DNA from 2 places in the Sorangium sp. So ce131 genome. Region 2 is predicted to be linked to the other one. Evidence: riboswitches for the same ligand, from Rfam matches in the RefSeq annotation. Region 2 holds a riboswitch; the other holds the start of a gene.
What was found. Region 2 has a riboswitch for cobalamin ahead of WMF43_RS02365 (energy-coupling factor ABC transporter permease). Riboswitches for the same ligand answer to the same signal wherever they lie in the genome.

Region 1 (3,400 bases), 1.1 Mb from region 2:
GGTGGCCGAAGAGATCGAGCCCGTCCGTGGGCGAGACGATCGCCGTGAACTTCGGGAAGATCTGCATCTCCCCCCGGGCGCCGCTCGACGTGTTCCCCGTCGCGCTCAGGTCCTCGCGCAGGTCGTCCACGTTCACGTCGATCCACTGCCCGCGCGCGCCGACCACGAAGCGGAGCCACCGCAGCAGCCGCGCGTCTTGCTCGACATAGACGCCCATCTGGCCCTCGCTGACGCGCGCCCGGCTCCGCTCCTCGAGCCGCTCGCGCGCCTCGTCGTGATGGAGCGACTTCTCGATGGCGTCGGCGCGGACCTGCGCGCCGAGCGTGGTGGTGAACCTCGCCCCGCGATAAGCGTAACGCTTGCGGAAACGGAGATCGGCGCCCCCGACGACGCGGTCGTCGTTCTGCTCGATCTGGTCGCCGTGGACGGGGTCCTCGCTGAAGAACGTGAAGTTCGAGTACAGCGTGAACCGGTACCGGACGAGGTAGGCCAGCGCGTTGAGCTCGGCGTCGCCCCACGCCGCCGTGTAGGCGAGCGAGGCCGCGTGCCGCTCGGTCGCGCCTCCCTCGGTCGGGTCGATCGATCCGAAACGATCGAGGCACGGCTGCCCGAACGCGGACGGCGGCGGGTTCACGGCGCCTTGCTCGCCCTCGCCGCACACGGCGCGCGCGGGGATCTGGCCGGATCCGTTCCACGTCGACGCGTAGGACATCCAGGTCGCCTGGAGCTTGCCGGCGCGGCCGACGTCGTGGGTCGCCTTCACGTACACGTTGAGCCGCTTGAGCCGCTCCGGGCTGACGAAAGGCCCGTCGTTGCCGTAGAGCTCCGCCGCGATCACCGCGCGGAGGTCGTCGCCGAGCTCCGGCGACGCGATCGCGAGCCCGCGCAGGATCCCGTAGTGTCCCACGCTGAGCTGCGCGTGGCTCTCGTCGAGCTTCTCGGCGAAGCGGAGGTTGACGGCGCCGGCGGTGCCGAAGTCGCCGATGTTCGCGTAATAGGGCCCTTTGTACCCGTCGAGGCCGGTGACGAGCTCCGGGATCAGGAAATAGAGATCCGTGAAGCCGTGGCCGTGGCCGTGGCTGACCATGTTGACGGGCACGCCGTCGGCGAAGAAAGCGACGTCGGTCCCGTGATCCGCGTCGAACCCGCGGAGAAAGTACTGGTTCGCCTTGCCGCCGCCGGCGTGCTGCACGGCGAAGAGCCCGGGGACGGCCTCGATGATGTCGCCCGGCCGCAGCCTCGGCCGCAGCTCGAGCTCCCGGTGCCCGACGGAGACGCGCGACGCGGCCTCGCTGCCGGGCTTCTCCGCCTCCACGGTGACCTCGATCGCGCCGCCGCGATGGTCCTCGCCCTCGCCGCCGGCGGCCGGCGTGCCCGAGGCGAGCTCCGGGGGGGCCTCGCCGCCGGCGGCGCGGGCCGCCTCCGCGGGCGCCGGGGCCGCCTCCGCGGGCGCCGAGGCCGCCTCCGCGGGCGCCGAGGCCGCCGCCGAAGGCACGGGAGCCGCCGCCGGGAGCGCGGGAGCCGCCGCCGGGAGCGCGCCCTCGGCGCTCGCGTGCCGCGCGGCGACGGCGGTGGATAAGGCGGCAAGCAGAGCAAATGGCAGTTGGTGCCCGTGACCCTTCGCGATCGTCCCGCGCGGCATACGCGCCTCCTTCGCTGCAATGGTTCCGAGCGGCCCTTGGCCGCTCGCGCCGGATCCGCGAAGGAGAAAGCCAGTCCATGCGCGACGCGCCGGACCGACCTCTCGCCCCCGCGGGCGACCGAAAGGCCACGCGGGGGGCGGGTCGGAATCCGGGACGTGCGCAGTCGCTGCGGCGGCTCGGACCTAACCGCCTCCCGCGAGGCTCCCAGGTCGAACCGGCGATGGATGTCTCCCCGTCGCCGGGCGCTGGCAGGTCTTCGGGCTTCGCGAGCGCTCCGGCGTGGCCGGCTCCCTACTGTCCACCGCTTCCCAGCCCTCGAGGGGCCAGTGCTCGTCGTGGAGGTCGTTCTCGCTTACCGCTGCGGGGCAGCCCCGGATTCTCACCGGGTTCCCTATTCAGCCTGGGCGAGGGCCCAGGCACCAGCACGGCGCGCACCCTATTGCAGGGCCCGCTCGCATGTCAACCGATCGCTGGACTGGAATGGAGGCCCGCCGGCGCCCGGGGCCGGGCGCGCGGCGGGTGAGGAGGCGAGGAGGCGAGGAGGCGAGACGCGCGCGTCGCCGCGGCGAGGTCGCCGCGGCGCCCGCGGTCAGTTCGTGAACCGGACGTTGTCCACGTAGTACGGCCCCGAGCCGACGTTCACGTTCAGCTCGATCGTCACCGAGACGTCGCTCGGCTTCGGCGTCGAGTTCAGCGCGGTCACGGTGGGCGCGGCGAGCGTGTACGTGACCGTCGAGAAGTCGTTCTGGGTGAGGGAGTTCAGGTTGGTGGTCCCGACGAACTGGTTGTGGATGCCGCGGGACGGGATCGAGATCAGCACCACCACGGTGCCGAGCCAGGAGGGGTTCGGCTGCACGGGCGAGGTGAACAAGTCGACATTGAGCTTGTTGCCCACCGGCGCGAGGCTCGCGGTGCTGAACGCCGCGCTCTTCACCTGGTTCCACGAGTTCGTCGTGGCGATCCGGAGCGACCGGCGGCCCTCGGTCACCCAGCCCGTGGCGAGCGAGAGCGAGGCCTGGGTCGAGGTCCACGCGCCCGTCTTCTCGAAGCCGAGGACCGGATTGCCGTTGAGGAAGTCGGTCATCACCTTCTCGCGGAACGGGAGGAACTTCTCGGTGACGAGGTTCGACAGCCGGAATCGCGTCCTGCTCGGGTCGTCGGGGATCTGCTCCGTCTCCTCGGAGGTGTGGGTGAAGACGAGGTTGTTGAAGGGAATCGGCGAGGAGAGGCCCACCTCGACGTTCCCGTCGTCGGTGCCGGTCTTCGTCAGATGGCACCCCGAGCAGGAGACGGTCTGAGCGCGGGCCAGGAGCTGATCCGGCGTGAGCGGGCTGCCGATGGCGGTCAGCTTCTGCTGGATGTTCGTCCTGAAGGTCGACGCGCCGCTGCCGAGCGCGAGCCGGTAGTTGTTCTGGTCGGTGATCAGCAGGGCCTCGCCGGCGCCGTACGCGGCCGGCACGAGCGACGGATAGTCGAACCGGTTGATGTCCCCCGAGGAGGCGAGCGACTCGACCGCGTTGTTCACGAACCAGGTCCGGAAGCTGGCCGCTCGAGGATCGGTCGACGTGGGGTCGAAGAGCGGCGCGGCCGGGTTGTCGTCGACGTGGTTCGGGATCGCGAGCAGCTGGCACGCTCCGCCGGAGCAGGGGCGCGCGAGCTTGAACTCCCGGAGCGCCCAGTCGTCCTGGATGGCGGGGGGGAACCGGAGGAAGTCGTTGACGCGGATCTGCCCGCTGTTCGCGGCGAAGTGGTTGATG
Region 2 (3,400 bases):
CTCCCGCGTGACGGCGCCGAGCGGGAACGCCGCGTCCGGGAGGAGCGGCTCTCCCCGGGTGAGCAGGAGCGCGAGCGCCGCCGCGATCCCGCCGATCCACGCGGGCGGCGCGAAGGCGCGGAGGATCGCGCCCGCGGTCATGCCCTGGAGCCGGAGGGCCGCGCACGCGACGAGCAGCAGCGCGGCGGGGGTCCTCGTCGAGCGCGCGCCGGCGGCGACGCAGCACGCGGCCACGGCGGCGCCGAGGCGGAGCCGCGGATCCACGTCGCGGAGGCGCGCGGCGAGGTCAATCGGCACGGCATCCCTGGGCGCCGGCCTTGCCGGCGGGCTGGTCCGCGCGCTCGACGAAGAGCACGCGCGAGAAGTAGCCGAGGGCGAAGCCGGCGAAGAGCCCGGCCCAGAGGAACGCGAACAGCAGGAGATCGCCCTCGAGGCCGGCGAAGAGCGGCCCCGTGTCGTTTCGCCCCGCGCCCTCGGCGACGCGGCGGACCACGGCCTCGTCGACGCCCTCCCAGGTGGCGCTGCCGCACGCGGCGAGCGAGAGCGCCGCGCCGAGCCGGAGCGCCGCGGCGAGCGCGGGCGCGGCGAGCCCAGCCAGCCTGCAGAGGGCGAGCGCGGGCGCGGCGAGCGCGCGCGGCCTGCAGAGGGCGAGCGCGGGCGACCGGCGCAGGGCGAGCCGCCGCATCACGGCGCCCCGGCGGCGAGGGGCACGACCCGGAGCCGCTCCAGGATGTCGGGCCGCCGGGTGCGCAGGAAGACGAGCGCCCCGGCGGTCATGACGCCCTCGAGCAGCCCGAGCGGCAGCTGGGTCGGCACGAAGGCGAGGGCGACGCCCGCGAACATGGTCTTCACCGACCCTTCGCCCGCGAGCCCGAGGGCGAGCTCGAGCGCCGTGGTCGCGTACGTGGCCCAGTCCGACGTCACGCCGGCGAGGAACCCGGCGACCCAGAGGCTCGCGCCGCAGCGCTGCGCGGCGCGGAACGCGAGGTACCCGGCGAACGCGCCCGCGATGCCCATCGACGCGACGTCGGCGCCGAGGGTGGTGAGCCCGCCGTGCGCGAGGAAGAGGGCCTGGAGGAGGAGCGCCACCACGGTGACGAGCACGGTCATGCGGGGGCCGATGAGGATGGCGGCGAGCCCGGTGCCGCACGGGTGGGAGCAGGTCCCCGCGGTCGGCACCGGCACGGGCATACACGAGATGGCGAACACGGCGGCGGCGACGAGGCCGACGAACGGCTTGTAAAAGGCGTCGCGCTGCGTGCGCTGCCGGAGCGCGTGGAGGGCGGCCGCGACGAACGGCAGGGCGATCGCGTTCCAGACCGCGCACCAGCCGAGCGGCAGGACCCCTTCCGCGAGGTGCATCGCGGCCGCGGGCCTGGGCGCTACGAGCGCCGCCAGGAACACGGCGAGGACGAACACAGGGCGGCCGGGGAGACCGGCTTCGGCGCTTCGGGTGAAATCCGCACCCGGACGCCACGATGACGTGCGCAAGCTGCACCTCGTGGGGACTCGGGTAGGTCTCCCGGCTCATGGGTTCAGGGGGCCTGTTCGGGCTCCCGGCGCTGCGTCCACCTTCCCAGGCCTCTTGTCGCGAGGCCCAGTGGTTCTCGGAAGCAGCTCCCCATTCACGGTGGCGGCACCGCGCCGGTCTCACACCGGCTTCCCTGTTATGCCCCTGAGGGCACCCGAGGAATCGATTGTCAGGTGCGCCTGGGTAGGCCCGTTTCGAGCGCGGCGTCAAGGAGGTCGCGTCGCGGCCGCGGCCGCGGCGGACGGCGGACGGCGGACGGCGCTGCCGGGTCGCTCTCTCGCCGGCCGAGGCGTCGAGGCCACGACGCCGCGCGCCCTCCCGCCGCGTCCGTCGCGCGAGCGGCAGCGCCTCGCGCGCCGTTCGTCCGACGTGCCGCCGCCCGTCGCGGGTGTCGTGGCGCCCCGCCTGCGGCGTGCCCTCGCGCGTCGCAGGCGCCCGCCGGCGGCCTCGCCGCTGCCGGGCAGGGCGCGCGCCTGCTGCGCATCAGCCGACCAGGAGGCTGCCGTGACGTGATGCGCGACAGGGCAAGTCACCGAGGTGCGCCCGCTGCACGCCGCGTCGACCGATGAGAATGATCTGGCGAGCGATCTCTGCTTCCGTCGGCTCCGTGCGAACAAGCGGCCGGAGGCAGTAAAATCGACCCAGACACATGACGTCGAGGAGCGCTCGAATTGCCTGTGCCCTCTGCGTCCGCTGTGTCCGCCGTGCGGTGTTTGTAAAACGCTCTTTACTTCGGCGTCACGTCGACGTGCTCGCGCCCTGCGCCTACCGTGCGGCGCACACAGTAGGAGGTTCGCCGTGCGCACGACCGCGCCGGCCGCGCGCTTCTCGCGACAGTGTGTTTCGTTCGTCCTGACTCTTTACTCACGTGCTCGGGTGTTCCGTGCCTCGGCCGCCCCGCGCCGCGCGCTGCGCAGGACGGGTACGGGTGGCGTTCTCTTTTCTCGTCCCGGAATCGAAGAGCCTGCCGTGCCGCGCGCGGATTCCGCACATCGATGGATCCATATGCCCGGCTCGGACGTGTTTCCCGCGAAATCGGGCGTGCCCGAGCCGCTGTGCGCGCAGCGCTCAGCGCGGGGGAGCGCTGCGCTCGTCACGTGCGCAGCCCTTGCACTTTGTTATCGACAACGCGCCGCTGGGTGCCACACTCGGGTTACTGCGTGCGCGCCGGTGCTGCCCCCCAGCCCGGAGCGCATGTGGTCTTCCTTGTAGCACCGCGGTGGACACTTCGTTTCTCCGGCGCGGTCACCCACCGTGCACATGCCGGTCCCCCCTCCGGCATGTTGCGCGGTCTTTTTTGTTTTGCCGTCGGGCGCGTCCCCGTTCACTTCCCGGTGAACGTGGCCTGCGATTTCGCCAGGAACGCCTTCATTCCATTCTTCTGATCTTCGCTGCCGAAGAGCGCGGCGAACGCCTGGGCTTCCAGCTCGTTGGCGGCGGTGAGGTCGAGGTTCTCGCCCCGCAGGAGGACACGTTTGGCGGCGGCGACGGCGAGCGGCCCGCGCGAGGCGATCTTGAGCGCGGTCTCGCGGGCGCGCGCGACGAGCTCCGACGCCGGGAAGACCGCGTTGACGAGCCCGAACGAGAGCGCCTGCTCGGCGGTGATCATATCTCCCGAATAGATGAGCTCGCGCGCGCGGCCCGGGCCGACCCGTCGCAGCAGTCGCTGGGTGCCGCCGAACCCTGGAATGACGCCCAGGTTCACCTCGGGCTGGCCGAGCTTGGCGCCTTCGGCTGCGTAGATGAAATCGCACGCGAGGGCGAGCTCGCAGCCTCCGCCGAGCGCGAAGCCGTTCACGGCGGCGATGACCGGGAACGGCGCGGTCTCGATGAGCTCCGCGAGCCGGTGGCCCGCCTCGGCGAACCGCT

Region 1: it holds a riboswitch for cobalamin, as region 2 does, so the genes downstream of both, WMF43_RS06140 (TonB-dependent receptor) here and WMF43_RS02365 (energy-coupling factor ABC transporter permease) in region 2, are expected to answer to the same signal.

What each region holds. Positions count from the first base shown of each region.
Region 1 is NZ_CP150455.1:1,687,987-1,691,386, forward strand. Features, by position in the region: gene WMF43_RS06140 (TonB-dependent receptor) at 1-1,495, opposite strand, end outside; cobalamin riboswitch at 1,874-2,082, opposite strand; gene WMF43_RS06145 (hypothetical protein) at 2,233-3,400, opposite strand, start outside.
Region 2 is NZ_CP150455.1:618,464-621,863, forward strand. Features, by position in the region: gene WMF43_RS02355 (CbiQ family ECF transporter T component) at 1-297, opposite strand, end outside; gene WMF43_RS02360 (hypothetical protein) at 287-685, opposite strand; gene WMF43_RS02365 (energy-coupling factor ABC transporter permease) at 685-1,362, opposite strand; cobalamin riboswitch at 1,496-1,704, opposite strand; gene WMF43_RS02370 (enoyl-CoA hydratase/isomerase family protein) at 2,856-3,400, opposite strand, start outside.